One region of the Paenibacillus allorhizoplanae genome, then DNA from elsewhere that is predicted to be linked to it. Evidence: riboswitches for the same ligand, from Rfam matches in the RefSeq annotation. Region 1 holds a riboswitch; the other holds the start of a gene.
What was found. A riboswitch is a leader RNA that binds a small molecule or an ion and turns the genes downstream of it on or off. The one in region 1 is predicted to bind FMN.

Region 1 (11,245 bases):
GCTGTCCAATCACTGCCGATGATCCCATCGGATGTGCGTCTGTGGTTCCACGCTTGTGTGGCATTTTGCTGCAGAAAGTTGAGATATTGAGACTGACTCGCCTGTACGCGAAGCTGGTTCAGGTTGCGTGCAAAAACCATTTTGAAACCAGGGGCGTCATTTTCCCCCTCATATAATAGTGTGGTAGCCGAGGTCATTTTGTTGATGACATAATTAGCAGCATTATTCGCATCCGTCAAATAACTAGCTGTACCCGTAGCCATGTATAACGCTGTAGCTGCACCTAGATAAGTGCCGTAATTGTACGTAAAGTCCCAATCCTTCACGATCCCAGCTCCTGTACCTTCCATGTGATCATTTACCTTACTTCCATTGACTAGTTTCGTTTGAATCCAACTGTAGATTTGCTGCGCTTTCGTTAAGTAACTGGCGTTATTGTAAGCATTTTTTAACTTAATGGCGGTCATGACCATAGGCGCGTTGGTAGCCATATTTTTCTGAGCATTGGTGCTGGTTGCCGGATTCTGCGCATCCGATCTCCACCAAATTCCGCCGCCATAATAAGAGGTATCCCAGCTGGCATAGACGTGATCGAAGAGAAAGGAGCCGCGGTTCAAATATTCTTGTGTTCCCGTAATCTCATAGGCACGCAGACAGGCAAGCGCCCACCAGCCGAGGTCATCATTAAACTGGTTCGCTACCATGTTCGTGTATTTCGCATTGAAGCCCGTGTAAATATCATCGATCATCGTACGATATGTGCTGATTCCTGTACGTTGATAAGCATCCATCACCGTTTCCCACAGCTGAGCCTCCCACCAGAAATCCGTGTAGAGTCCACCGTTCGGACCATAAGCATGGGCAGCTTGAATCTGATGATCGCTGTTCGTGTAGAAGTATTTAGCCGATGCATCATAAAACGTGGTTACGAAAGACGTCATCGCTGTATCCGCATTGGCTGTCGTGAAAGCAGAAGCGCGATTGGCGCCTCCCCAAACCGTAAGAAATAGGACCATGACCAAACACATGCTTACCCATTTGGCTGCTGTTCTTTGTACTAGACTCATGTCCAACAACTCCTTTTTATTAAAAGATGAGTGCAAAGGTCGATCAAACTCGCGCGAATGAATGCGCTTACAAATATATCAAATTCACCTCCTCTCGAATGAATTTCCTCCATCCTGCGTATCTGTAGCTCCTTTCTTGCAATTGCCTAGGTCCACTGATATTCTAACGGACATCACGACCGTTATTTCTAGCAAATTTGCTCGTTTCAGAATTTAACGGACATGATGGACGTTATTATGGTAATAATCCCCCACTTGTTGATGGATTCCATGAAATAACGTCATCTGTGTCCGTTAGATTGTCAAAACCTCATATTTTAGGCAAATAGCGGCTCTCATGTCCGTTAGCTAGTATTGAGGAAGGGGGCGTGGGTCTGCGGTTTGCGGTTTGCGGTTTGCGGTTTGCGGTCAGTTCCCGGCACGCAGCACTCAGCTCTCAGCTCTCAGCACTCAGCGTTCAACGCTCTTTCAGCAAGCCCTTCTTCTCCAAAACAGCCATTCTTTCCAACAGCATGACGCCGCTTAAATTAACGCTTAAATCCTCCGCTGGTTCCGGAGAAGTGGCCCACGACTTACTGAACATCTGGCGCTGCTCATCTCTCCCGTAAGACCAGAGGCTATTCGCATTGGTTACTAATAGGTCCAACGACTCTTTCTGGCTCGGATCCACTAGCACGAATTCAGCCAAATAGCGGACAAATATACCCTTGAACAGGCCGCCATCGCCATTGCTTTCACTAGGCAGCATACCCGTGATCGGAGAGGTCAATCTAGCTTTGGATGCTTGAGCGGTTCGCGATGCGTCCGCCAGATAGCTCCTGTCTCCCGTTGCTCGGAATAGCTCAACGCCCGCTCCAATGTAAACACCTTGGCAGTAAGAGAACTCCCAGCTCTTATCTATCTTGCCGTCACCCTCACGGTTTTTCCCGTCCCAGACAAAGCCTGATTCGGGATCCACGAGGTTCGCCTTCTGCCAGTCGTAGATCTTCTTGGCCCATGCCAAGTCCTCCGCATCGCCAAACTGCTGATACAATCTCGCTGCTAGAATGGCTGCTGGGGCATTCGCCGGTGTATTCTTATAATCCATCTGCGGTTTACGCCAAGCAATACCTCCGCCTTGCTCCTCATTCCATCCTGTCTTAATATCTTCCCATAGCAGCAGTGCCGCTTGTTTATACTTGTCTTCGCTTGTCGCCTCATAAGCTCGAAGCCATGCTATTGCTAACCATTCCATATCATCATAGAAATCATTCGGCCAAGCACCGCCATTGCGATCTAACATACCTTGGTACATATTGGCCAAATTGCCTTTAACCTCGCTATCTCCCGTTCTTATATAAGCATCGACCAACGCATCTACGCCATGGGCTTGCCACCAATAGTGAAACTTCTCATTGCACAAATCATTGCACGGCGATAAATTATCGAATAAGTTCCGCTTGCTGTTCCAATATTGCTTCATCAATCCTGATTGCGCTAATGCTGCTCGCTTCTCCCAGGTTTCAGTCTTAGCTTCTTCATTCACCTGTCCATCCGTCACGATATGCTCATTCCCCATGTTCATCACTCCCCAGATTGCCACTATGATTAACCCAATTCCGAAAGCCGCTAGGACTATTCGCATGTTCCATCGCTTGTTCAATTGCATTCACCTTCAAGTCTGACTTGCGTTTCATCCCTTGGTCCCTGTAAAAGCAATCCCCTGCACGAAATACTTCTGTAACAACAGGAAGAGGATTAGAATGGGAACCACTGCAATTAAAGCACCTGCCATCAAAGGTCCGAAATCAACCTGCTTGTTATACGTAAATGCAGCTAAGCCTAACTGAATTGTTTTCTTAGCGGGATCGTTCAGCATAATAAGCGGACCTAGGAAGCTATTCCAGCCTGCCTGGAAAGTGAAAATGCCTAATGTGGCTAAAGCCGGCTTCGCCAGCGGCATATAAATGTTCCAATAAATGCGCAGCTCACCGCTCCCCTCGATGCGTGACACCTCTTGCAGATCACTCGGTAAGGATACGAAGAACTGCCGCATGAAGAAGACAGCGAATGACCCCGAAGCTCCTGGCAAAATAACCGCCCAGAACGTATTCAACAGGCCATTCCCGCCTCCACCAAGCCAATCATTCCCTCCCACGAAGGGGATATGCTTGAGCACAAAAAATTGCGGGATCAAGGTTACTACTCCAGGAATCATCATGGCGGCGAGCAATATTTTAAACATCGTGTCACGGCCTCTGAATCGAAGCTTAGCGAAAGCATACCCGCTTAAAGAACCTAACAATAGATTGAACAGGACGCCCATAAAGGCTAAGTAAAACGAATTCTTGAAATACAGTCCAAACGGGACTAGGTCGAAAGCTTTCGTGTAATGCGAAATCGTCAAGCTGGAAGGAATCCACCTAATCGGAAGCATGAAGATCTCTTCATCGGGCCTAACTGAAGTAATTAAACTCCAAACAAAAGGGATCACCATGACTAGGCAGACTGCGATGGAAATGAGGTACAGAATCGTCGTATACAAATACTTTGGTTTCATAATCCATCCTCCTAGATCATGGCGTCTTCTTCTTTGTTAAGCTTCATATTCATGAGCGAGAATATTAAGATCAGAAGCGATAAGGCGAAGGCCATAGCGTCTGCGTATCCCATTTGTAACTGCCCAAAGCCTTGCTGATAAATATAGTACACGGTCGTCTTGGTCGAGTTCGCAGGACCGCCCTTGGTCAAGACATAGGCTTGATCGAAGAGTTGAAGTGCGCCAATAATCGCCATAGTACTGACAAAAAAAGTCGTCGGCCTTAGAACGGGCCAAGTAATGTAGCGGAACGATTGCCAAGCATTCGCGCCGTCCAGCTTTGCCGATTCGTACAGATGCTCGGGAACACCGTTCAATCCGGCCAAATAGATGATCATGTTCGCACCAACGGATTGCCATAAGGTCACGAATACGATGGAGATCATCGCATAGGGCATTTCCCCCAGCCACGAGGGTCCCGTAATGCCAATTTTGCTCAGCAGCTCATTCACGAGACCAAATTCAGGATTCAGCAGCCAAATCCAGACCGTTGCAGCTGCAACGCCTGATGTTAACGTCGGTAGATAACCTGCTGTGCGGAATAATTTCACTCCGATCCGTTTACGCATAAACAGCACAGCCATGGACAACGAAATTGCGATATTCAAGGGAATATACAGCACCGAATAGAATAAGACATTTTTCAATGTCGTCCAAAATGTCGGATCATCCACGAGTCGCTTATAGTTGGCCAAGCCTACAAAATCATTTTTGCTTACGATGTCATAATTCGTGAAGCTTAGGTACAGCGCCATAATCACGGGAATTACCGTAAATATGACAAACAGGAATATTGTCGGCGTAATGAAGAAGTATCCCATTCTAGCTTGATGTCGGCTAAGCTTGCTGACGGATGCCATAGATTCCCTCCTTACAAGAAAGGGGAAGATCAGGTTTACCTTCCCCGTGTGCCTCTATTTACTTGCCTGCCGCGTTCTGATCTAGCAGCTTATCTCCTTGCTCTTGCCCCTTCTTCAGGGTCGTTGCCGCATCTTGCTTGCCCTGAACGAATAGATCCAGGTTCGGCATCAATCCATCCACTTCCATGACGGAGTAACCAGGGTGCTGCGGACGAATCTTCGCGAATTCCAGCGTATCCATGAATGGCTTCCAGTTCGGGTCATCCTTGAAGAATGGATCCTGCATCGCTGGCTTGAAGCCAGGCAGGTTCATACTGGTTTTAGCCCATAAGAGCGCATTGTCTTTATTCGCTAACCACCATTTCTCGAATTCCCATGCCTCTTCTTTGTGTTTAGAGCCCGCAGGAATCACGAGACCGAAGCCGCCCATGACGCTTCCTTTACCGCCGCCAGGTCCTGCTGGTGGAGGCACAACGCCGAAATCAAGCTCTTTGCCATATTTTTTATACGTAGACAACATCCAAGGACCTGTATAGGTCATCGCTACTTTACCTGTGACGAAGGCATCGGTGCCTTCACCTAACCCTTTTTCAAAACCAACTTTATATACCTTATCTTTGTTGATCAGTTTATCCCAGAAATCCAGCACCTGCTTACCTTGGTCGTTATTGAAGTTTGTTTTCTTCATATCACTAGTTATCATGGAGCCGCCTGCTTGCTGCAGCCACATATTGAACAGGCCATTATCATTCATCGACATCCCGGAGCGAACCAGTTTATCGCCTTCCCATACGGTCAACTGCTTAGCCGCATTCTCCAGCTCTTCCCACGTTTTTGGCGGTTGAAGTCCTTTCTCAGCGAATAATTTCTTATTATAAAAGAGTGCTCTAGCATCCACCGTTAAAGGAAGACCGTACAGTTTATCACCGGCAGATAGTTCTTTGAGCGCTTCATCGTAATAATCGGTACGCTTAATGTTGTCTCTCTTCATATATTCGTCGATGGGGTGAAGGACATTCTTGGAAGCATATAGAGATGTCCGCCATCTATCCCAGAACATCACATCCGGAGAGCCGCCTGAGGTCGCAGCAGTCAGAAACTTCGTAATCATGTCTTCCTGCAGCACGTATTTCACTTTAATTTTGTCCTGCGATTTATTGAAAGCATCTGCCATCATGACGAACTGCTTTTCTCCTTCTCCACCCCAGTCACCCCAGAAGGTAATTTCTACTGGCGCTTTGGCCGCTGGTGCGGTTGATGCCGTAGCTGCGGGAGCCGTTGTCCCCTCGGGCTTCGTACTTGCTGTCGTTTGATTCGTGTCGGTTTTGGACGTACAAGCTGCTAAGCTAAGCGTTAGTGTCACAGCGGTAATCACAGTCATCCATTTTTTCATTATTCTTCCTCCCTTTTATATGAAACAAGCTACTTTTCACTGCCTATGTTAAAAGGGTTACCCCCACATAACCTAGCATGATGACCGAACTATTCTCATAATCGAAAGACCGCATACATCCAATACCAGCTCACTAAACATCGCGTTTGCCCAGGAGAACCAAGGTCGCGTAAACTTCGCAGGATCGTCCACATGAAAGCCTTCATGCATCAAACCTGTTCCAGCATCTGTAGCAGCCAGTAGATCTAATAGTCGAAGCTTTTCTTCTTGGCTGGAAGCCGTGAGTCCCTGAATAGCAAGTGAAATGGGCCAAATGTAACGCTCTGGTGTGTGCGGACTGCCAATGCCTTGCGCAACTTCCCCTTGATAAAAGTAAGGATTCTCTTCACTTAGAATGAAGCTCCGCGTGCGCTGATACATCGGATCCGACATTTCTGTGTAGCCTAAGTACGGGATGGAGAGCAAGCTGGGAACATTGGCATCATCCATCAAATGATAGCCTCCAAGGCCGTCAGTCTCGTAAGCATACATGACACCTAGCGTAGGATGCGGGATGGTTCCGTATGCCTCGATCCCATCTCTAATTTCAGCGGCTAATTGAAGGGCTTCGTCACTTACAGCACAGTCCATCCAAACCTTATCCGCGATCTCCCCAAGGTAACCAAGCACCACGACGGCGAACATGTTAGCTGGCACCAAATAGCCATATGTACAAGCGTCGTCACTAGGGCGAAATCCAGACCACGTCATGCCGGTATAGCCAACTGCGCTGCCGAGTCCTTCTCTTGTTAAGGTATCTGTAGGTGGACAGTTCAACCGTTGGAAGCGATAAGGGGAATGGGTTTCATGGGATTGCTCTACTCGCCAAAGCTGAAGGATAGAAAGAACGGCTGCTCGAAATTCATCCGTAAAATGGGAGGTGCGGCCGGTTACCTTCCATAAGAAGTAACTGAGCTGAATGGGGTAGCAGAGAGAATCAATTTCATATTTACGTTCCCAAATCCATGGGCTCATGGCTGTGATGTCCTGCTGATGGCCTGCGCCATGGGGTTCTTTATTGAAGGCATTCGCGTACGGATCAAGCCCAATATACTGAACTTGCCTTCTCACGACACCTTCTATCATATCGGCGATGAGGGGATCTTCCCCCGCTAGCAGCAGATACGTCCGAACTTGAGCAGAAGAATCGCGCAGCCACATGGCTGGTATATCACCTGTTATAACGAACGTTGAACCATCTTCCAGCTGCCCAATCGTGGTTTGAAATGTATTCGCGAAGCATTCGCCAAACATGGCAGCCAGCTTCGGCCGCTCTAGATGATGCAGCTCTTTACTTACATGATCAATGAGATTGCACATAGATGTCGGCAGCATAGCAGATTTCCTCATCGGGTGAATCATCTCCCTTAACTTGGAAATAAAACGCTTACATTTATGATTATAGGCGATCACATAAAGTTATGTCAATATGCATTTATTATATTATTTACATATCATTTAATTAGATTAATATACTAACTTCAAAAAGAAAGAGATTGCTAGTTTAGCAATCTCTGGTGTAGGCCTTACTATTTGGCTATAGGTGGTTCCGATATTTCAGTCATCTAGCTGGACCTGTAGACTCTCCGATGATTAGCTTGGCGTCCAAAGTCGTTCTATTCGACACTTTCTCACCGCGCTTGAGCTTCAGCACGTTCTCGACAGCCAGCTTGCCGATTTCATCCTCATTCTGAATCATGTGCGTAAACCGATAGCCGCTGCCCAGCGTAGTTGGTGGACTATCGAAACATAGGATAGAAATGTCCCCTGGTATCTGAAGTTCCATCTGCTCCACAGCTGCCTTGGCTAGTAAGGCTATATTATATTCCATCGCGAATAAAGCTGTAATATGCGGATTGCTCCGCAAATGCGTCTTGATCAACTCGATATCTTGATTAATGTTGGGTTGATGGAACGAATTCGGAAGCGTAGACGTAATTTCGTCCAACCACAGGGATCGGTCCACGAGAACCCCGCGTTCCGCGTGGGCGCGTACGAAGCCCTCAATCCGATCTTCGATCGCCGTTGTATCCATAGGCGGCGGCGTGAGTAAGCAGATTTGCTTATGGCCCAAATCAAGCAAGTAATCCGTACCTGTGCGTGCAGCACTGATGTTATCTGTACTGATCGAAGCTGCCGCTACCCCCTTGAGGTGGCGGTCCACCAACACTAAAGGGAACTGCTGAATGACTAACTTCAGGATTTCCGCATTGTAGAACTCCCCTTGCGCAGGAAATACAATGATGCCATCCACGCCTAATTCGAGAAACGAACGAATCGCTTTCTCTTCATTCTCAGGTAAGCCGAAAGAACGGCGCAGCACAAGGAAACTGTCGTTGTCGGCCGAGGCACGCTCCATGCCGTAAATCATTTCCGTCCCAAACGTATTGCCGAAATCCGTGATGACAAGACCGATCAAGTTATGTTTGGCCCGATCCTCGGAAGACAACGCTTCCGCTGATGGCTCGCTTTCATCCGCGACAAAAGAGCCCTTCCCCGGCTTACGGACGATCAGTCCAACTTCCGCCAGCATCTCCAGCGCTTTCTTACTTGTGATCCGGCTCACGTTATAGTCATCGGCCAATTCCTTCTCGGAAGGAACGCGGTCTCCAATGTTATATTTGCGTTGTAGAATCTCTTCCCGCAGCGTTTCATAAATTCGCTCATAAATGGGTCTTGAATCTGTCGACATTGCTCCCCACTCCCTACTCCCAACCAAATGTTATATCATATGTTGATATTAATATATCATGTTATACATTTTTTGAAAAGATGGGAGTTGGGAGGGGGTTACTAGAAGTTCGTTCCTTAGCCTCTATTGCCCCCTCTGGTTGCTCTGCCGACTCATAAACCATAGTGTCAACCAGATAAGTATAAACCCAAGCAACTGACCTATCGTCAGCTTTTGACCAAATACAAGCCAGTTCATACAGACCCCCACTGCAGGGAAGGCAAGTTCAGCTAGCGTCGCAAAGAACGCTTTGGTGGAGGACAAACCTTTATAATATAGAAGCATGCTAAGCAGGCCAGGGAAAAAGGCTTGGAACAGCAAATTTACCGCGATAATCGTCAATTCACCGCTCGAACCGTTCAGCCCCCATTGGTCACCACTTGCTAACAGAACAATCGATAGAAGTGGAAGTGCCAGCAAGAAGCGAAGTGAAGTCACGACAGGGAAATCCAACTTTTTCTGAAGCAGAAATTTCCCCATCACCGTTGAACCTCCCCACAATACAGCTGCCAATATGGAGAATAAGCAACTTATTGTACCTAAATCCTTCAAGCCCATGCCAGGCAAGTCGAGGCCGAACGTAAGCAGATAGGTCCCTAACAGTGCCACCCCGATATAGGCAAAAAACTTCGACGGCAATGTCTCTTTGAGCAGCACACGAGCTAAGATGATTGCGAATAAGGGCTGTAATTTCTGCAGAAGCAAGATCGCATTGGCGCTGCCATGAGAGAAAGCCGCGGTGAATAGAATGGTGGCAATCGCCGATCCACCCCAAGAAATGAACAACAGCGCGCCAATAACAGCAAGAGTGAGTTTACCTGTTAACGTACGGCGATATTTCATTAATACGGGCACAGCGTAAATAGCCAATAGAACATGTTCGATGAACACGATTTGCGCCGAGGTAAAACTTTTCAATAATAAGATGCGAAACAGTGGGTCCAGTCCCCACAGGGTTGCGCCAAGTGCAACATACCAGATCCCGCTCATACCACTCGTACGTATGGGGTGAGAAGTTGCACCTTTACTACCAAACTTAAATACATTTTCCAATTCAAAAACCTCCTATAGAACGTTTTGAATTGAACCTTCTCGAAGAACAATACCCCCGCTCATGTTGATGGCGGGGGCATTGACAAACAGACCTGTTAAATAATGAAATTTAACAAGTTTGTTCTTCACCTTCTCTCATCCGGACTATACCGTCGGCCTTGGAATCACACCAAGTCAGTCCCAACCATTGCTGGCTGGGAGTCGCGGGCTTAGATACACACGGGTATCCTCACCGCCGGTAGGGAATTGCACCCTGCCCCGAAGGTTCATATTCGATTAAGTGTATACTATCAGGTTACAGTTTAAATGGCAACCATTTTTATCTGTTATTGGATTTGACCCAGCCGCACAATTTCCATATCTACATGAACATCATAAGATGCCGATTGATACATCTCATGCCATGACTCACTCGTCAGATTCGAGTGGTAAACTCGGCTCCGAAAAATTTCGCCAAACCCGATCGGATCCGAATTTAAGGAAGTTAATTTCTTTAGTAAACTATTTATTTGCTTTTCTGATTCTTCATTCATTCCTTTTTGCAGGGCTTGAATGACACTGGCTTTACCGAGATCGAACTGCGCAGAGCTTTCCGTAAGCATTCCCTTCAATTTGATATTGACTTGAAACTTAAGTGGGTTCTGGCTGATCAACTTTTTACTGCTATCGCTAGATATATTCTCCACCACAACACGTACGGTCTTATCTTGTACTTTCTTCGCGATATCACCTAATTGATCCGAGTCTAAGGACAGTTCGATACTCCCCGCTTTAAAACGATCCCGTATTGTCTTGAGGAAGAAAGCTTCCCTTGGGTCTACTGTACCTACCAGTTTGTCACCACTGAAAACAGCCACATCTTTCAACTCTATGGAATCGCCTTTTCGTTGTAGCAGCGGTACCATGGGATCTGCTGTAGAATATAAGGCAGAGAGGAATTCATGAAGTGTGCCTGAAACCATCTGTTCATCCATAATATTCTGGTCAATGTCGTCTACAATAAAGGTTCCGACATCCGGGAACTGAGTATATTTATGCATTAATAGATCTTCTGCTCTGTCTTTACTGACAGCCATATAAACCGTACTAGCAATGGAGGCGTCTCGAAATAAGGTGTCCACCAATGGCAAGAGTCCAGCCTGGGCAAGTTTATAATCATAAATGGCGACCCGAAGCTGACCTGAAACGACCTTCTTATTCGACTTACGGTTCGCAGCAACGCGAGCCCCTTTACTTGTCAGCCCCTCAGAGGTGATCGTCATGACAGATGATTTGGAACTAGGATCGATCTGATGAATCACATAGGTAGCGTTAATTTTTTCCCCTTCACCTCGGTCATACCCGGCTGCTATCACCATTCCTAATTTCTCCAACACATTTGTCTCTAAATGTAAGCTGCTAACTAAAATGCATACCAGCAACATAAAGAAAATGATATTGAATCTTTTCATTCATTCACCTCTGCCTGACTCTTATTCTTCTGCCTCCAGAAATATATATGGACAATTCCAAAGAGAAACACCG
Region 2 (11,245 bases), on a different contig from region 1:
TGATTTTCGGAAAGGTAATTGGCTCCTTGTTTGAATGGTTATTTTATTAATGAGCGGAGGATGGTGGCGCACCAATGAAATTTATTGTTCGAAATGGTCAAAACAGCGAAGAGGAGAAATTGCAAGACCTACAGGACGATGATAAACAAGATAATCAAGAAGAAAAGTTAGCTGTTGATGAGGAAGGGAATTTATCGGCCTATAATCCCATTACGAATATGACACCGAAAGAAAAGGCACTTAAGATCCAAGAAGATATTCCTAAAAGTCTGCGAGAAGTACAGCGCATATTGGAAGAAAGGGTCGGCTTAAATCGGAGTTTTGATCTTGTAATGAGAGAGATGGTGTTTGGCTCTAAACGCGTCGGCATCTTCTACTGCAATGGGTTCGCGAAAGATACCGTGTTGACGGACATTATTACTCGACTGACCTATGCAGATAGTGAAGCAGTGGCCCACCATACGTTGGAAACTTTTATTGAAAAATTAATCCCACATATTCAAGTGAAGCATTATACGAAAATGTCGGAGATTGTTGGACAAGTGTTAATGGGTGGGACCGCATTCTTCATTGAGGGAGTAACGACGGCTATTGCGGTTGATGCGAAAAGCTTCCCTGTTAGATCGATTGCAGAACCAGATTTAGAACGTGTGGTTAGAGGTTCGCGCGATGGTTTTGTAGAAACGTTGTTAGTGAATGTTACCCTAGTTAGACGGCGCATTCGTGATGAGCGTTTTAAACTAGAAATCATGCAAATCGGTAAGCGTACGAAGACAGATGTCTGTATCGGATATATTAATGATATTGCGGATGCGGCACTTGTCCAAGATATTAAAGACAAAATGAAACAAGTAGATATAGATGGTCTGCCCCTTGGTGAGAAGCAATTAGAGGAAGTGATTGTAAATAAGGGTTGGAATCCATACCCCATGGTACGCTATTCGGAGCGACCGGATGTGGTCTCTGCACATCTATTAGAAGGTCATGTCTGTGTGTTTGTGGATACCTCTCCAAGCGTCATGATCTTGCCGACGACCTTTTTCCATCATGTACAACATGCTGAGGAATATCGAAATACACCATTTATCGGTACCTATTTGAGGTGGGTACGTTTTGCCGGCATTATGATGTCGATCTTCTTGCTGCCACTCTGGTATCTAATGGTGATGGAGCCTTCCCTTAAACCAGCGGGATTAGAATTCCTTGGCCCGCAGAAGGAAGGTACGTTGCCGCTCCTCATTCAATTCCTGATTGCAGATATAGGAATCGATCTCATGCGGATGGCAGCGGTACATACCCCTTCACCGCTTGCAACTGCGATGGGGTTGGTGGCCGCGATATTAGTCGGAGATATTGCAGTTAAGACAGGACTTTTTATCAACGAGGTCATCCTCTACTTAGCACTCGCTTCAATCGGGATGTTCGCTACCCCAAGCTATGAATTAGGTTTAGCGAATCGAATCGTGAGGCTAGCGTTATTAATAACAGTGTCTATTTTTGGAGTTCCTGGGTTTGTTATTGGCTCCACATTATGGCTAATTATGTTAGCTTCAAAGAAATCTTATGATGCTCCCTATATGTGGCCGTTTATCCCGTTTAATGCCAAGAGCTTCTTCGCAATCTTGCTTCGTCGTCCAGTACTAGCAAGCAAAACAAGACTTAGCATTACAAAGCCAATTGATGGTACCCGACAACCTAAATCATAGCTTAAAAATGGGCTGGAATCTTCCTGCCCTTTTTTGTTTGTTCTAGGCGCATGTATTGTCAAATACGCGTGCACTATGGTACTTTTATTAGTATGTATGCGACCTCTTTAGCGGAATTTGGCATAGGGAAGGTTCAAGTAGAGAGGGGAAAATATTGCTATGTATTTACATGGTACCAGTAGAATAAATGACCAAGGCCACCTCGAAATTGGCGGTGTTGATACGACAAAGTTAGTTGCCGAATACGGTACGCCTCTCTATGTTTTTGACGAGACACTCGTACGTCAGCGCTGTCGTGAATTCGTTGAAGCTTTCGAAGCTTCTGGGCTGAAATTTCAAGTAGCCTATGCAAGTAAAGCGTTTTGTGTAATGGCGATGTGCCGAATTGTCGAAGAAGAAGGTATGTCTTTGGATGTTGTATCCGATGGCGAGCTATATACAGCGCTTCAAGCAGGCTTCCCAGCTGACCGTATTCATTTCCATGGGAATAACAAAACCATTTCTGAGATGGAAATGGCCATTGATGCCAAAATTGGATGCTTCGTCGTGGATAACTTTATCGAGTTGCAAATGTTAAATGCGATTGCAGCTGAGAAACGCCAAAAAGTGAAAATTTTATTGCGGATTACGCCAGGTGTAGAGGCGCACACGCATGAATATATTTCAACAGGCCAGACAGATTCCAAATTCGGCTTCGATTTGGGGAATGGATCTGCATTCCGCGCGATTGGAGAGGCATCGCAGTTATCCAATTTAGATCTTTTGGGCATTCATTCGCATATTGGTTCGCAGATATTTGAAGTCGAAGGGTTCCGTATCGCGGCTGAGAAAATGGCCGAATTTGCAATTCATGTGCGGACAGAATTAGATGTCACGTTCAAAGTAATCAACCTTGGCGGTGGCTTCGGAATTCGTTATGTGAGTGAAGATACACCTCTACCTGTAGCTGTTTATGTTAAGGCGATTACTGATGCGATCCTAACGAATTTCGGCAGCAACGGCTATCCGCTTCCGGAAATTTGGGTTGAACCGGGTCGGAGCATCGTAGGCGATGCAGGGACAACGCTTTACACGGTTGGCACAACGAAGGATATTCCCGGTGTTCGTAAATATGTGGCCGTGGATGGCGGTATGACTGACAATCCGCGTCCTGCCCTATATGATGCTGTATACGAAGCGGGTCTCGCGAACCGCGCTGCAGAGCAGCCAGCCGAAGTTGTTTCCATTGCCGGCAAATGCTGCGAAAGTGGCGATATGCTGATCTGGGATGTGAATCTGCCGAAGATTGCGGCAGGTGATATTTTGGCAGTGTCGAGTACAGGAGCTTACAATTACTCAATGGCCAGCAACTATAACCGAATTCGTAGACCGGGTGTTGTATTTGTCAAAGACGGTCAAAGCGACCTTGTCGTGAAACGTGAATCTTTTGATCAAATCGTAGGGAATGACGTGATTCCAGCGAGAATGAAACAAGTGAGCAAAACGGTATAAAGGCATTATGAAAACAGCGGGAGGCCCTAGAGTTACGCAGGGTTCCTCGTGCTGTTTGTGTAATGCAGTCATTCATAGTAGAATAAGATATTATTTCCTAAAGGAGTGAACCACATAATGGCAAAACAAGCAAAAATTCAACTAGCAGGTGGCGGAGAGGTTGTTATCGATCTTTTTGAGAAAGATGCACCCAACACTGTCGCTAACTTTGAAAAACTAGCAAACTCTGGTTTCTACAACGGACTTGTTTTTCACCGCGTTATCCCAGGATTCGTAGCACAAGGTGGTTGCCCAACTGGAACAGGAACTGGTGGCCCTGGCTACCAAATCAACTGTGAAATCAACCCGAACAAACATGAGCGCGGCTCCCTAGCGATGGCACATGCGGGTCGTAACACAGGCGGAAGCCAATTCTACATCGCTTACCAACCGCAACCACATTTGGATGGCGGACACACGGTGTTCGGTAAAGTATCCAAAGGTATGGAGCTTGTTGATGCATTCAAAGGCAAAGACAAAATGGAAAAAGTAGAAGTTGTAGAAGTATAATTTCTGTCATATGAACTGCTCAGACTTAGGTCTGGGCAGTTTTTTTGTAATTGGGGATATGTGAGGGGCTCTCCCCCGAATCCCGTATCTTAGTTACTCCGTAACCAACACCTCAAGCAGAACCTATCTGAACCCGGATACGTCAAACTTAAAAAGGGAATACGTATGAAAGGTGATGTCTGTTTGAAAAAGAAATGGCTTATGTATGTAGGAGCAGGTATAGGTATACTCTGTTTATTCACTTTGACAGGAAAAGAGCGGCCCACACTAACCGTTCAAAGCTCGCAACATGTCTCCTTGATCTCAGATGTAGATGTAGCTAAAACGCCCTCAGAAACGGTGAGGCGACCTTTGATTGAGCAGCTTAGAATAGAGCTTAGCCACTTCAGTGAACCTATGCCTGATATGACGAAATGGCTTCAAACACGCGTATGGCCATACGATTCAAAGAATGAGTTGTTAAGCGTCATCCAGACGGATCTAGATCAAGATGGCGTTTCGAATGAATGGGTAACTGTGCTAGTTGAGGATATTCGGGATGAGCAAACAGGCGTGGTACAGGAACGAAAGTCTTATGGGGTCATCATTGATTTTGAAGATAGCCAGTACATCCTTCAGTATTTAAATTTTTCATCTGCGAATAACGGTCGAACAAAGGTCATGACCATTGATGATCTTACAGGTGATAACAAGCCAGAGGTTGTTTGGGTATCTATTAATAGCGGCGCACACACCACTTTTTCCGAATATACCGTGTCTTCATGGGTAGGTAGAAAACTTGAAACATACGTGGGAACAGCTGTGATAGCCAGTGAATCCAAAGCGGAAATTCGAGATAAGAAGCTTCAGCTGTCAGGTGGGCTAATCGGTTCAGTTGGAGCGGGACCGTGGCAGCAGGAATTCACCGAGACGTATGCAGTTGTTGAAAATACGCTTAAACGGACTGAGCGCAGCTATGTGCAATCACCTACACCGTATCATCGTCTGATAAATGGCATGTGGGCTGAATCGCATGGATACAGGGAGCAGGCGTTACGTGATTATTCAGAAGCCATCAAGATGAAAGCTGCGTCTTATCAAGATTATGCTTTTATTTTTGAAGGTGAGTGGGTACAGGGTGGGATAAATTCCGATAAGGAAGCTGAGTTCGACCGTACGATCAAACGTTATTCACTGCTGCGGAAAGAACTTTTAACGGAGGTGAACAGAGGCGTTGACCAACGAAACGCTTGTGTATCGGCCAAGAAGAAAGCTGGCTTCGACAAGGCTTGGTTGACATATCTGAATGCACCCGCAGGCTATGCGAATCCTCATTGGGAAGAAGGAACGATTTGTTCAGATATTGCATTATTAGAACAATGAAATCATAGTAAATTCAACAAGGATGAGTTCCAAATCCATTAATTCCGACAAGTTTTATCAGAAAAAATGAAAAAAGACCTTGCAATTTTCATGCGTGAGTGATAAATTTTTGTGTAATAAAGAAATTAGTAGCTAAGGTTTAGTTATTAATTTCTTTTACAGTATGCAAAACCTTCGGGGCGTGGTGAAATTCCACACCGGCGGTGATTCGTATGCATGTACGTGTACATGGTTGCGATCAGTCCGTGACCCGTTGTGAAGCTAGCGGTACCTGACAACAGCTTCGCTACGGTTGACCTGGTGGAATTCCGGGACCGACAGTATAGTCTGGATGGGAGAAGGAAAATGCGAATGCCAATTCGCTAGCATGCTTGTTCATTTTTTCACATTAACCTAAATTCGGCAGGTCTGTCCAAAGTGACTACCTCGTCGGTATTGTTTGATTTGATCAAAAATGTGACAAGCGTAATAGCTGAAGTTTATTCGTGTTATCTAAACAATCTCTGGCCCCCATCCGTAAGCGGAAGGGGCTTTTTTGCATTAGAATCAATGATTGGATTAAGAAGGCGGTGAACATCCATGGGGCTGTTGAATGACGAAACCTATATGAGACTTGCGCTTCAAATGGCGGAGAGTGCACTCGGACAAACGGGGATTAATCCTGTAGTCGGCTGTGTTCTTGTCAAAGAAGGCCGCATTGTTGGCATGGGTGCACATTTGAAGCGTGGTGAAGGGCATGCAGAGGTCTTGGCGTTGCGTATGGCGGGCGAAGAAGCTAAGGGGAGTACAGCTTATGTGACCTTGGAGCCCTGCAGTCATTATGGCAAAACACCGCCATGCAGTGACCGCCTCATCGAAGCTGGTGTAACTCGTGTTGTCGTGGCTACCACGGATCCGAATCCGGTAGTTGCTGGGACGGGAATCGCCAAGCTGCGCGCGCACGGTTTGGATGTGAGCGTAGGCTTACTAGGTGAAGAATCCGCGAAGCTGAACGAGGTTTTCAATAAATTCATCGTCTCGCGTATGCCTTTTGTGACGATGAAGACCGCGAGCACCCTAGACGGCCGCATCGCTTCCAAAACGGGCGACAGCAAGTGGATTACATCCGCGGAGTCGCGAGCTTTTGTTCATACCCTACGCCATCGGCATCAGGGTATCCTCGTCGGCGTGCAGACGGTCATCGCCGACGACCCGCAGCTGAGCACGCGAGGCGACGTACCGGCTGTGCAGCCGGTACGCATCATCGCGGACTCGCAGCTGCGAGTCCCGCTCGGCGCCCGCGTGCTCACCGAGCAGGATCGTCAGCCGACGATCCTGCTCGCGAGCGCACAGGCGCCCGCAGAGCGGCGTGCCGCGCTGGAAGCGCGCGGCGTCACGGTCCTCACCTGCGGGGACGGCCCGCAGGTGGACCTGACGCTCGCCATGCAGCAGCTCGGCGAGCGCGAGATCGGCTCCATCCTCCTCGAGGGTGGAGGCCGCTTGAACGGCGCCATGCTGGAGCGGCGCCTGATTGATAAGCTGGTGCTGATGTTCGCGCCGAAAATTATCGGCGGGGGTCAGGCAGCACCTGTGAACATCCACTTCGACGGTTACGCGAAGATGGATGACGCCATAACGCTCGACCGACTGCGTGTCGAGCAATTCGGACCGGATGTTTGTATAACCGGTTATCCGTTGTATAAGAGCTAGAGAATGGAGGAGTGGCATGTTTACCGGCATTGTTGAAGAAATCGGCCACATGCGCCGCATTCATAGTGGAGGGCAAGCCATGGTGCTGACTATTGGCGCCAAAAAAATACTGGAAGATGTCCATTTAGGAGACAGCATTGCGGTTAATGGCGTGTGCCTCACGGTTATTTCGTATGATAGTGATTCTTTCTCCGTTGATGTGATGCCTGAAACGTATCGGAAGACGAATCTACGGAAGTTGCAATCGGGTACGCGTGTGAATTTGGAGCGGGCGATGGCAGCGAATGGCCGTTTTGGCGGACATATTGTCCAAGGGCATGTGGATGCTACAGCTACGATTCTTTCCCGTATACCGGACGAGAATGCTGTTGTTTACCGGTTCGCACCGGAGAATCCGCATATATTCCGCTACATCATTCCAGGGGGTTCCATCACGATAGACGGGATTAGTTTGACGGTTGTAGATGTCACAGAAAGCGATGTTTCCGTTTCGATTATCCCGCATACACTTGCGCAAACGGTTCTCTACGATAAAAAAGCCGGAGATACAGTCAACATTGAATGTGATGTTCTTGGCAAATATATGGAACGACTGCTCAAATTCGGTCCTTCTGAAACTTCTGCTCACGGAAATGGAGAGCCTAAGAAAAGTAAGCTGACCGCAAGCTTTTTAGCAGATAATGGCTTTATGTAAGTTAGGAGAGGTGTATATGACACAACCCATTCGGTTCAATACGATTGAAGAGGCACTTACGGATCTGAAGTTAGGTAAAGTAATTATTGTTGTTGATGATGAAGATCGGGAAAACGAAGGCGATTTTATCGCCCTTGCTGATAAAACAACCCCTGAAGTGATCAACTTCATGATTAAAGAAGGGCGTGGGCTCGTCTGCACACCGATTACCGAAGACAGAGCCAAAGAACTAGATCTGCCTCCGATGGTAGCACGCAATACCGATTATCACGGTACAGCCTTCACGGTTTCTGTTGATCATACAGATACAAGCACAGGGATTTCAGCTCATGAGCGTTCTAGAACGATTCAAGGATTAATCGATCCGACAACAAAACCGCAGGATTTCCGTAGACCAGGTCACATTTTCCCTTTGATTGCCAAAAAAGGCGGTGTACTCCGCAGAGCAGGTCATACGGAAGCAGCAATCGATTTAGCTATTCTTGCTGATTCGTATCCGGCAGGCGTTATTTGTGAAGTTATCAAAGAAGATGGTACCATGGCAAGGGTGCCAGATCTGATGGAAATTGCCGCGAAGCATGAGCTTAGTATCATTACGATCCAAGACCTTATCCATTATCGCAATCAACAAGAAAAGTTGGTGAAGCGTGAGGTTGAAGTGGATCTGCCAACGGATTTCGGTACATTCAAGGCGATTGCATATACGAATCAATTGGATGATAAGGAACATGTAGCTTTAGTTAAAGGGACCATTGATCCTTCCAAACCAACTTTGGTGCGAGTGCACTCGGAGTGTTTGACAGGTGATGTGTTCCACTCTCATCGTTGTGATTGTGGTCCACAGCTGGACGCCGCATTAAAACAGATTGATGAAGAGGGCAATGGTGTATTATTATATATGCGACAGGAAGGTCGCGGTATCGGCTTAATCAATAAATTGAAGGCCTATGTCCTCCAAGAGCAGGGATTAGACACCGTAGAAGCGAATATTAAGCTTGGATTTGCTCCAGATCTTCGTGATTATGGCATTGGTGCTCAAATTCTCAAAGATCTTGGGATCTCGAAACTTCGTTTGTTGACGAATAATCCGCGTAAAATCAAAGGCTTAGAAGGCTATGGTCTCGAAGTAGATGAGCGCGTTCCGATTCAGATGGAGAGCAAGAAAGATAACCTTAATTATTTGCAAACCAAGCAACAGAAGCTAGGCCACATGCTTACTTTTATCGACGTAGGCAAAGGCATTTAATTTTATGAATGAGTGAAGATCACATACCAAACTAATACGGTTCAAAAGAAAAGGAGATTCTTACCATGGCTACGATTTATGAAGGACATTTAATTTCGCAAAATTTAAAATACGGGATTGTCGTAGGACGTTTCAATGAGTTTATTACTTCCAAACTACTTGGTGGCGCACAAGACGCGTTAAAACGTCACGGTGTGGATGAAAGTGAAGTTGATATCGCGTGGGTTCCAGGTGCATTTGAACTTCCTCTTATCGCGCAAAAAATGGCCGAAAGCGGCAAGTATGATGCTGTTATTACCCTAGGTGCCGTTATTCGTGGATCAACGCCGCATTTTGATTATGTGTGCAGCGAAGTGGCCAAAGGTGTTTCGGCTATTAACTTGAAAACAGGTATTCCTACAATCTTCGGTGTATTAACAACTGATTCCATTGAGCAAGCAGTTGAGCGTGCAGGTACGAAAGCAGGCAATAAAGGCTGGGAAGCTGCCGTAACTGCGATTGAAATGGCGAATTTGACGAAGCAATTCTCTTCCTAATGCTGGCTTATTACCATTTAGAAACACTGCTGCCGCGGCTGTTTGCTTTCCTAATTGCTATGACCTTACATGATACAGCGCATGCTGGGGTCGCTTGGCTGCTAGGAGATCGAACAGCTCGTGATAGCAAACGATTTTCGCTTAACCCCTTGGCGCATCTTGACGTCTTGGGGTTGGCGATGATCATCTTCGGGCCATATGGCTGGTCCAAGAAAATGCCTGTCGATTCAGACCGTTATCCCAAGAATAAAAAACTATCTCTTACCTTTGTTTATCTTGCGGGACCTCTCACGAATCTTGTTCTTGTGCTATTTTTTTGGTGGCTATACTTTTACTTACCTGCCCTTCTTGGTGCAGCATCGGAATCGCTCGTCGTGGAACAGTGGCGTGTGTATTTACAATATTGTGTTATCGTTAACTTAATGATTGGACTCATTCATTTGTTGCCGCTCTATCCGCTTGATGGATGGTATGTATGGCGAGGGTTTGTCTCGACTCCGAAACAGCGTTGGCTAGACAGACAACAGACCAAAGCGCTTATTCTTGTAATCGTTTTAATGGTGACCCCGATTGGACAATGGGCACTCAGCGGAATTTATCCTTACGCCGTAAAGGTTATCATGCATCTTTATTCACTATGACAAGGGGAAGAACGACATGAAGGTTACCTATAAGTTGGAAGCATTTGAAGGCCCCCTTGATCTATTGCTTCATCTAATTGATAAAAATGAACTCGACATTTACAATATTCCGATCAAAGAAATTACAGATCAATACCTTGGGTATGTACAAGCAATGCAGGAGCTGGAGTTAGATATTACGAGTGAGTTTCTAGTTATGGCTGCCACTCTGCTCTCCATCAAAAGCAAAATGCTCTTACCTAAGCCGCCTGTTATTGAATTTGACGAATATTTTGATGATATGGATGATTCGTTAGACCCACGCGCTGAGCTCGTTGCCAAGCTGATTGAATATCGGAAATATAAATCGATTGCTGATATGCTTCGTGACAAAGAGGTGGAGCGCAGCCTCGTTTACACACGTGAACCCGAGGATTTAACACCGTATCTGCCGGATCTTCAAGAGAACCCTGTGGAAGGGTTGGATGTTGCTGATTTATTGATTGCTTTTCAGCGTACTTTGCGCAAATTAGCAAACCGGAACGTAGTTGCACGGATCAGACGGGATGAAATCTCGGTAAAGGATCGGATTCGTGAAGTTGTTGATTTGCTTAAAATAAAAGGTGGTAAGCTGTTATTTTCCAAGCTATTCGATTATGAGATGACGCGGGAAGAAATTGTTGTTACCTTTCTAGCTATCCTTGAGTTGATGAAAATGAAGAAAATCACATGCTACCAAAATCAGATTTTTGAAGATATCGTCATTCAAGCCAAAGAGGAGGGAACCGACCTTGACACTCAACTTCCAACAGATGAAATCGATTATTGAAGGACTTCTCTTCGCCTCTGGCGACGAAGGACTAGATCTCAAGCAACTTGCTGAGGTGATGGAACTTGATGCATATGTGATTAAAGATCTGCTGAAAGATATGCGGACAGATTTCAAGCGTAAAGGGCGTGGCGTCCAAATTGTAGAAGTTGCTGGCGCATACCAACTGACTACATTAGCGGAGCATGCTCCGTATTTTGAAAGACTTGCTTATACGCCATCACGTTCCTCGCTCTCACAAGCTGCTCTTGAAACGTTATCCATCGTTGCTTATAAACAACCAATCACACGCGTTGAGATCGAAGAGATCCGCGGCGTGAAGTGTGATCGAGCACTCGCTACATTAACGGGTAAGGACTTAATTACGGAGGTAGGGCGTGCAGATGCGGTGGGTAGACCGATCTTATATGGTACGTCCAAACAATTCTTGGAGTATTTCGGTTTAAATTCGATCCAAGAATTACCAGACTCTGCTAACTTTCAAGGTAGTTTTGATTTGGAAGAAGAAACTCGGATGCTATTC

Region 2: another riboswitch for FMN. It lies ahead of ribD (bifunctional diaminohydroxyphosphoribosylaminopyrimidine deaminase/5-amino-6-(5-phosphoribosylamino)uracil reductase RibD); the one in region 1 lies ahead of L6I86_RS17030 (DMT family transporter).

Annotation. Positions count from the first base shown of each region.
Region 1 is NZ_CAKMMW010000009.1:183,626-194,870, forward strand. Features, by position in the region: gene L6I86_RS16995 (glycoside hydrolase family 76 protein) at 1-1,067, opposite strand, end outside; gene L6I86_RS17000 (glycoside hydrolase family 76 protein) at 1,525-2,625, opposite strand; gene L6I86_RS17005 (carbohydrate ABC transporter permease) at 2,740-3,606, opposite strand; gene L6I86_RS17010 (carbohydrate ABC transporter permease) at 3,618-4,505, opposite strand; gene L6I86_RS17015 (ABC transporter substrate-binding protein) at 4,564-5,898, opposite strand; gene L6I86_RS17020 (glycoside hydrolase family 125 protein) at 5,971-7,287, opposite strand; gene L6I86_RS17025 (GntR family transcriptional regulator) at 7,499-8,629, opposite strand; gene L6I86_RS17030 (DMT family transporter) at 8,753-9,658, opposite strand; FMN riboswitch at 9,845-9,991, opposite strand; gene L6I86_RS17035 (Ger(x)C family spore germination protein) at 10,048-11,172, opposite strand; gene L6I86_RS17040 (GerAB/ArcD/ProY family transporter) at 11,169-11,245, opposite strand, start outside.
Region 2 is NZ_CAKMMW010000002.1:688,276-699,520, reverse strand. Features, by position in the region: gene L6I86_RS05865 (stage V sporulation protein AB) at 1-50, shown strand, start outside; gene L6I86_RS05860 (spore germination protein) at 75-1,706, shown strand; gene lysA (diaminopimelate decarboxylase) at 1,866-3,197, shown strand; gene L6I86_RS05850 (peptidylprolyl isomerase) at 3,315-3,746, shown strand; gene L6I86_RS05845 (hypothetical protein) at 3,930-5,108, shown strand; FMN riboswitch at 5,275-5,455, shown strand; gene ribD (bifunctional diaminohydroxyphosphoribosylaminopyrimidine deaminase/5-amino-6-(5-phosphoribosylamino)uracil reductase RibD) at 5,688-6,797, shown strand; gene ribE (riboflavin synthase) at 6,814-7,491, shown strand; gene L6I86_RS05830 (bifunctional 3,4-dihydroxy-2-butanone-4-phosphate synthase/GTP cyclohydrolase II) at 7,508-8,737, shown strand; gene ribH (6,7-dimethyl-8-ribityllumazine synthase) at 8,803-9,273, shown strand; gene L6I86_RS05820 (site-2 protease family protein) at 9,273-9,914, shown strand; gene L6I86_RS05815 (segregation and condensation protein A) at 9,931-10,722, shown strand; gene scpB (SMC-Scp complex subunit ScpB) at 10,706-11,245, shown strand, end outside.